Halorhodospira halochloris: one gene and its partner. The protein of the gene in region 1 interacts with the protein of each later gene in a pairwise test. Links are inferred from orthologs where the notes say so. Each region holds a gene or a part of one and is shown on either strand. Other genes may lie near its edges.

Region 1 (3,296 bases):
ATGGCGAGGATATTCGTGCGGTTACCCAGCACAGTCTGCGCGCGGCTATAGGTGTGGTGCCGCAGGATACGGTGCTGTTCAATGATACAATCCGCTACAATATTGCCTACGCCAACCGAGGCGCTAGCGATAGTCAGATTTGGCAAGCAGTGCGGCGTGCTCACCTGGAGGGGTTCATCAACTCCTTGCCCGAGGGGCTGGATACGCTAGTTGGTGAGCGAGGCCTGAAGGTCTCCGGCGGTGAGAAGCAGCGGATAGCCATTGCCCGGGTGCTGCTTAAGGACCCGCCGCTGTTGGTCCTTGACGAGGCGACATCTTCTCTCGACTCGGCTGCTGAGCAGGCGATCCTCGCCACTCTGGATGAGGTGTCTCAGGCGCGCACAACTTTGGCCATAGCTCATCGCTTATCAACAATTCAAGATGCGGACAAGATACTGTTGCTTGAAGATGGTCGTATTAAAGAGGCTGGAACCCACAGCGAGCTTCTCGCCCGGGATGGTGGCTATGCCCGGCTGTGGCGCTATCAGCAGGGCATGGGTGGTTGCTAAAGGCTTGCTAATAAATAAATGAGCTTGATCTACGATTTGCACTGCCACTCAAATATCTCCGACGGGCTACTTGCCCCGCATGAAGTGGTTGCTAGGGCCGCTCGGCGTGGCGTGACCACCCTCGCGCTTACCGATCACGATACTATCGATGGGGTGGCAAGTGCACGTCAGGCGGCACAAGCGCGTGGTATTGAGTTAATTACCGGGGTTGAACTCTCGGTGATTTGGCAAAGGCGTACTTTTCACATTGTCGGTTTGGGCGTTGATACTGCTGAAGAGAGGCTGCTTGGCGGGCTCGAGCGCATGCAGCAGGCGCGCCATGCCAGGGGGGTCGCCATCGGTGAGCGCCTCGAACGGGCCGGCTTGACCGGTGCTCTCGACGGGGCCCGGGAGGTGGCAGGAGCAGCGCAACTGACCCGTGCCCATTATGCCCGCTGGCTGGTAGATACAGGACAGGTGCGGGGTTATGAAGATGCATTTAAGCGCTATCTGCGCCGCGGCAGAGTAGGGTATGTGCATGGTGACTGGGTGGAACTCGAAGAGGGGATAGAGTGGATTAATAACGCTGGCGGGATAGCGGTTCTGGCCCATCCACTCGGTTACGATCTCACTGGTGCCTGGTTGCGCCGAGTCCTTGACGCCTTCACCGCAGCAGGAGGTCGCGGTCTTGAGGTTGGTTGTGGGACCTCGCCTCTGCCGCGTCAGGTTGCGCAGCTCGGCGGTTGGTGCCGTCGTTACGAATTGCTAGCCTCGGTAGGCTCCGACTTTCACGCCCCTGGGTATAACGCCAGGGATTTGGGCTCTGCCCCGCAACTGCCGGATGATTTACCAGTTATCTGGCAAGAGTTGGAGGTCAATAGCTGATGCGGCAAATCCTGCTAGATACTGAGACCACCGGTTTTGAGCCCAGCGATGGGCACCGGATCATTGAGATTGGCTGTGTCGAGCTGATAAAACGCCGGGTCACAAGGAATACCTTCCATCGCTATATCAATCCGGGCCGTGGTGTCGACGAAGGGGCGCAGAGTGTCCACGGTCTGAGTAACTCCTTTCTTGCCGATAAGCCGCGTTTTGCTGAGATAGCCGCAGATTTTATCGATTACATTCGTGATGCTGAGGTCATCATCCACAACGCTCCGTTCGATGTGGGGTTTATCGACCATGAGCTGAGCCTGCTCGGTAGACGCTGGGGTAAGCTTGAGGATTACTGCACTGTTACTGATTCCCTGGAGCTGGCCCGTAAGAAGCACCCGCGACAGCGCTGTAGCCTTGATGCGCTATGTAAACGCTACAGCATCGACTCCTCACGCCGGGAGCTGCATGGGGCATTGCTCGACGCTGAGTTACTGGCCGGTGTCTATCTGGCTATGACCGGGGGGCAAGCCACCCTCGCCCTAGGAGGCGGTGGCGACACTGACGAATCTGGGGTGGAGCAGGTGAGGGCGTTGCCGAGTGATCGCCCCCGCTTGCCGGTCCCGGAGCTAAGTGACAGCGATTGTGCGGCACACGAGCAGCTGCTGCAGCGGATTGATAAAAGCTGTTCCTCAGGACAGGCCCTGTGGCGGTCACAAAGCGGGCACTGACATGATTAAATCTCCACTGCATGCGGTTACTTTTGATTTGGATGATACCCTCTGGTCGGTGGATGATGTGCTCGCCCGGGCTGAGCAGGTCTTGTATGAATATTTGCGCTGCGAGTATCCGCTGATCGCCGAGCGCTTTGCCATTGCCGATATGCGTGAATTGCGTCGCCGTCTAGCAGCTGAGCGCGCCGATCTGGCCCGTAACGCAACTAAGCTGCGCCGGGCTATGCTCTATTATGTCGCCCAAGACTGCGGGCTGGATGAGTCTGCAGCCGAGCAGTTTACCGAGCTATGCTTTGCTATCTTCATTGAGGCTCGGCAACAAGTAAAGCCTTATGAGGAGGTCCCGGAAGCCATAAGGTATCTCGCGCAGCACCTCTCCATAGGGGTGATAACCAACGGCAATGCGGATGTTTATCGGACCGAATTAGGGCCCTTCATTGACTTCGTTGTGCGTGGTGTTGATATAGATATACCCAAGCCGGAGCCGGAGATATTCCATTACGCCTGCCGCCAGGCGGGTTTGGCCCCGGAGCATGTACTGCATGTCGGTGACGACCCGTGGATAGATGCTGCCGGGGCGCTGAGTGCAGGTATGCAGGCAGCTTTAATTTGTCGTGACGGAGTGCCGGGGGGTAGCGCAACCTTGCCTGATTGTGCCATTGTGCCCGATCTCAATGCCCTTAATCGTTTGATTGATCGAGCCTTGGGGTGCCTCTAAAAACTTCGCCGGCGCCACCATCCGCCCCGGTGTGGAGGTCTTGGCGCCAGGGATGGCGCCATGAAGCCTCCAGGGATGGATTTACGGCGTCCTCCACACCGGGGTGGATGGTGGCGCCGGCGAAGTTTTAGAGGTTCCCCTTGGTAGAATCTTGAAAGTTGTCTCTCGCAGGTAGTTTAAAGCCTATGTCGCAAGCGCAAAGTTCGCTTCCGCAGGATTCCTTAATTCCGGTCGGCGTGAGCAGTTGTCTGCTCGGCGAAGAAGTGCGTTACGACGGCAGCCATAAGCGTGACCGCTTCATAACCGATAAGTTGAGCAGCTATCTCGAGTTTGTGCCGATCTGTCCGGAGGTGGCGATTGGAATGAGTATTCCGCGCCCACCGATTCGCCTTGAGCTGGTTGAGGGCGAGGTCAGATTAAGGGGGGTGCGCGATAGCTGCGTCG
Region 2 (4,462 bases), 850 kb from region 1 along the record:
TTTGCGGCGAAGATGTAAGCGCCAAGAAACCCGATCCAGAGGCTTACCAACTTGCAGTTGAGAGGCTGTGCCTGCCGCCAGACAATTGCCTGGCCCTGGAGGATTCCGTAAACGGCTTAGCCGCAGCTAATAAAGCCGGGATCCCTACCCTTATAACATACAATGAATGGACCAAAGACGACGACTTCAGCGACGCTTGGCGGGTGGTAGAAAGCCTTGATAACCGTGGTGACGGGGAGCCGGTAACTCTGGCATGGCTAACCGATGCACACACCTAATTGGCCTGCGGATAGGCAATCTCAACCTTATCCTCAACTAGGCTCTGCAAACGCTCAAGCAGATCATCACTCGGCAGCACAGTCCATTCGGGGCCGAGAAGCAGGCGCGCTTGAGCCTGCGGATGGGTATACTTTACCTCAACCCGACTTAAACCATCGGCATAGGTGCTGAGTGTCTCACGCAGCTGCGGCACCAATCCGTTAGCCGCTCGCTGGGCGCTGACTGGCACCACAACCCTAGCGTGGCTGCGCTCCCGCGCTTGAGCGAGACTGTAAACCTCCTCTGCGGATATCCTATAACCACCCGAGAAATCATCAAAATCAAGACTGCCCTTGATTATCAGCAAAGCATCTTTAGCTACTATTGAGCGATAGCGAGCAAATACCTCGTGGAATAGCACCACCTCTATCCTGCCCGTGCGATCATCCAGGGTCAGACTGGCCAAACGCCCGCCGTTGGCGGTGTTGCGCACCCGCAATGCGATCACCAGGCCGGCGGCGCTAACCATCTTGCCTCTACCCGAAGCGCTAGAGGCACCTCCTGAGCCATTGCTCAACGCCCCAGCAGCTAGACGTTGGAGCCGGTCAGTGGTCAAGTAAGGCAATTCCTGTTCGTAGCGATCTATCGGGTGGCCGGTCAGAAAAAGGCCGAGAGTCTCTTTTTCTCCAGCCAAGCGCTCATCCTCAGGCCACTCCGGACATTCAACCTGCGCATCTTGTCCATAACCTTCGGCCAAGGGGTTGCTCGCCAACCCGCCAAATAGATCACTCTGACCCACCTCCTGGTCACGGGCAAATTGCTCTGCAGCAGCAAGCGCTGCAGGTATTTGGGCCATTGCACTAGCTCGGTTAGGCACTAACGAATCAAGGCTACCAGAGCGACATAGGGCCTCAAGGACACGCTTATTAGCCCTGCTGGTATCCACCCGCCGGCATAAATCGAAAAGATCGCTGAATTGGCCATTGCGCTCACGCTCACCGAGAATCGCATCCAGGGCCGACTCACCTACGCCTTTAATCGCGCCTAGACCATAGACAATGGTATTTTCATCGACGGCCCGAAATGGCTTGTTACTGCGATTAACATCGGGAGGCAGCACCTCAAGCTGCATTGCTCGCGCCTCGTCGAGAAAGGTAACAACCTTATCGGTCTTATCCATATCCGACGAAAGCACAGAGGCCATAAAAGGCGCCGGATAGTGCGTCTTGAGCCAGGCGGTTTGATAAGAGAGCAAGGCATAGGCGGCCGAGTGACTCTTGTTGAACCCGTAGGCAGCAAAGCTTTCCATGAGATCGAAGATACCGGCAGCCTTTTCCTCAGCTATCCCATTAGCCTGAGCGCCAGCGATAAAGCTAGCCCGCTGCTTGGCCATCTCCTCGGCCTTCTTCTTACCCATGGCTCGGCGCAGTAGATCTGCCTGACCGAGACTATAACCGGCGAGCACTTGAGCGATACGCTGCACCTGCTCCTGATAAAGAATAACGCCGTAGGTTGTCTCGAGAACCGGCTCAAGATCGGGATGATGTAGCTCGCGGTTAGGATAACCGGCGATATTGACCCGACCATGTTTGCGCTCGACAAACTCATCCGCCATGCCCGATTGCAGCGGACCGGGACGAAACAGTGCTACCAAAGCAACGATCTCTTCGAACCGATCGGGCTGCAAGCGCTTGATCAGCTCCTTCATGCCACGCGACTCAAGCTGAAATACCGCGGTGGTGGCACAGCGCTTGAGCAGACCGAAAGTTGCCGGGTCATCGAGCGGTATTGCGTCGATATCCAGCTGCTCTTCTTGGCGCTGCTCGCGGATCTGGTTGACCGCCTGCACCGTCCAGTCGATTATGGTAAGAGTCCGCAACCCCAAGAAATCGAATTTGACTAAGCCAACCGCTTCGACATCATCCTTGTCGAAATGGGTTGCCACTTTCCACGGCTCAGCGTCAGAGCGCTCCTCCGGATCGCGATAAAGAGGCGAGAAGTCGGTCAGATCACTAGGGGCTATGACAACACCACCGGCATGTTTGCCAACATTGCGCGCCATCCCCTCAAGGCGGCGCGCAGTATCAATCAGTTCGCGCACATCTTCATTGTTGTCGTACTCGGCACGCAGATCCTCATCCTGATCTAAGGCCTTATCCAACGTCATTCCCAACTCGAAAGGAATCAGCTTGGCGATACGATCAACATAGCCGTAGGGGTGACCATAGACCCGACCGACATCGCGCACCACTGCCCGGGCAGCCATAGTACCGTGGGTTGCTATCTGGGATACTTTCTCAGCTCCGTAGCGACGCGAGACGTATTCAATCACCTCATCGCGCCTATCCATGCAAAAATCGATATCGAAATCCGGCATGGAGATCCGCTCGGGATTAAGAAAACGCTCAAAGAGCAGGTCGTAACGCAGCGGATCGAGGTTGGTTATCCCCAGGGCATAGGCAACCAGCGAGCCAGCCCCCGAGCCCCTCCCCGGCCCTACCGGGATATTGTTCTCACGGGCCCAACGGATAAAGTCGGCAACAATCAAAAAGTATCCGGGAAACCCCATCTGCTCGATAACATCGAGCTCATGCTCAAGGCGCTGTTTATAATCTGACCAGGCGTGATTCGCGTCATCGCCGACACCGCCGTACTCGGCCAATCTTTGCTCGAGCCCAACCAGCGCCTCTTGGCGCAACAGCGAAGCGACAGTCTGCCCCTCAGGTACCGGAAAATCAGGCAGATAGGGGGTCCCCAATTCGACATCGACACTGCATTTGGCAGCTATTTGCACTGTTGTCTCAAGGGCTTCAGGGATATCGGCAAAGCGCTCCGCCATCTCGGCCGACGATGCAAAATACTGCGACTCGGTATAGGGGCGAGGACGCTGAGGGTCGTCAAGGGTGCGACCTTGGTGGATACAGACGCGCACCTCATGGGCGTCGTAGTCTTCAGCACGCATGAAGCGAACGTCGTTGGTCGCTACAACCGGAGCCTGTTCGGCGGCTGCCAGATCTACTGCCGCATGAAGATGGTGCTCATCCCCAGGGCGACCGAGGCGGTGCAGCTCTAAATAGTAACCGTCAGCGCCAAATGTCCGGCGATGCTCGCGCAGATACTCTAATGCGAGTTCCTGGTCGCCGCGCAGCAGGGCACGGCCGACGTCGCCGTGAGATCCGCCCGATAATGCAATAAGCCCGTTACTATCGGCTTGCAGCCAATCCCGCGAGATGACCGGTGTATCGCCCTTAGTACCCTCTCTGTAGGCGCGCGTCAGCAGGCGCGACAGGGCGCGATATCCATCCACGTTGCGGCACAACAGGGTCAGTCGCGAGCGGCCCAGTTCGGCGGCGGGATCTTCGAGCCAGACATCGCTACCAATTATCGGCTTAATACCTGCGGCGAGGGCAGCCTGGTAGAACTTAACCATTCCGAACAGATTCGACTGATCGGTTACCGCAACCGCAGGCATGCCGGCATCCCGCGCGGCAGCCACCAGCTCCTTTATCCTTACAACGCCATCGACTAAGGAGAGCTCAGTGTGGACGCGCAGATGGACGAAATCCCCACAACTATTCGCCATATCGCCAGCACACGGTTATTGCGAGCTTCCGCCCCCCACATCGTAGGGCTTGGCTAACTCATAGACATGCTCAGGCACCATTGACTTGATCCGCTCAGGCGCCATCTGGCGAAGATGGATCAATGTCTCGCCCGCCTTCATCTCTACCCGGGCACGAGCAAACTCCAACCCGCGCGGCCCCATATAGGGCATCAATCGGCTCATAATAGGCCGCAACCAGTTCGGCATGCGCCTTACCGGCATACCGCTTGCGGCACGCTCGGTGTTACTCAGGTACCCTTGCACAGCACTAGCTCTCTTGCCAGCGCTACCGGCAGGACGCAACCTGATCTCATCGCCAAGGATATCGATGAGCTCTTGGCCACGCTGATTGCGAATTATAACCCACTGTTCGCCACGGCCGCCCATACTGCCAATCACCAAGTCAGCCAAAGCATTGGTGTAATCAACGCAGGTCCGGCAGGTCAACGGAAAAAAATCGGGGGAAAGCTTAGCTAGGGGCAACTGCAGGAACGGAATCTCTTCTTTACGACCGCCCTCATAGCGCAGCTCTACGTAGTGATCTGGGCGGAACTCAAGATAAGTAACTTGATTTGGATCATCGGCAAAAAAGTTTAAAAA

What was found.
Region 2: the proteins of dnaQ (region 1) and dnaE interact in binary tests that used the Escherichia coli proteins (3 or more experiments, as listed by UniProt). The link is inferred for Halorhodospira halochloris from one-to-one orthologs.

What each region holds. Positions count from the first base shown.
Region 1 is NZ_AP017372.2:1,663,482-1,666,777, reverse strand. The notes cover bases 286-3,271. They hold dnaQ (DNA polymerase III subunit epsilon), read left to right. Parts: upstream 286-1,411; coding sequence 1,412-2,131; downstream 2,132-3,271. Other genes in these bases: HH1059_RS07590 (YbgA family protein), read left to right, coding at 3,038-3,271; HH1059_RS07595 (HAD family hydrolase), read left to right, coding at 2,133-2,852; HH1059_RS07605 (PHP domain-containing protein), read left to right, coding at 567-1,412; HH1059_RS07610 (ABCB family ABC transporter ATP-binding protein/permease), read left to right, coding at 286-548. In the rest of the region: more of HH1059_RS07610, read left to right, coding at 1-285; more of HH1059_RS07590, read left to right, coding at 3,272-3,296. UniProt on the Escherichia coli protein: DNA polymerase III is a complex, multichain enzyme responsible for most of the replicative synthesis in bacteria. The epsilon subunit contain the editing function and is a proofreading 3'-5' exonuclease.
Region 2 is NZ_AP017372.2:808,818-813,279, reverse strand. Bases 75-4,226 are described here. They hold dnaE (DNA polymerase III subunit alpha), read right to left. Parts: upstream 3,842-4,226; coding sequence 275-3,841; downstream 75-274. Other genes in these bases: HH1059_RS03875 (Coenzyme F420 hydrogenase/dehydrogenase, beta subunit C-terminal domain), read right to left, coding at 3,857-4,226; HH1059_RS03885 (HAD-IA family hydrolase), read left to right, coding at 75-278. In the rest of the region: more of HH1059_RS03885, read left to right, coding at 1-74; more of HH1059_RS03875, read right to left, coding at 4,227-4,462. UniProt on the Escherichia coli protein: DNA polymerase III is a complex, multichain enzyme responsible for most of the replicative synthesis in bacteria. This DNA polymerase also exhibits 3' to 5' exonuclease activity. The alpha chain is the DNA polymerase catalytic subunit.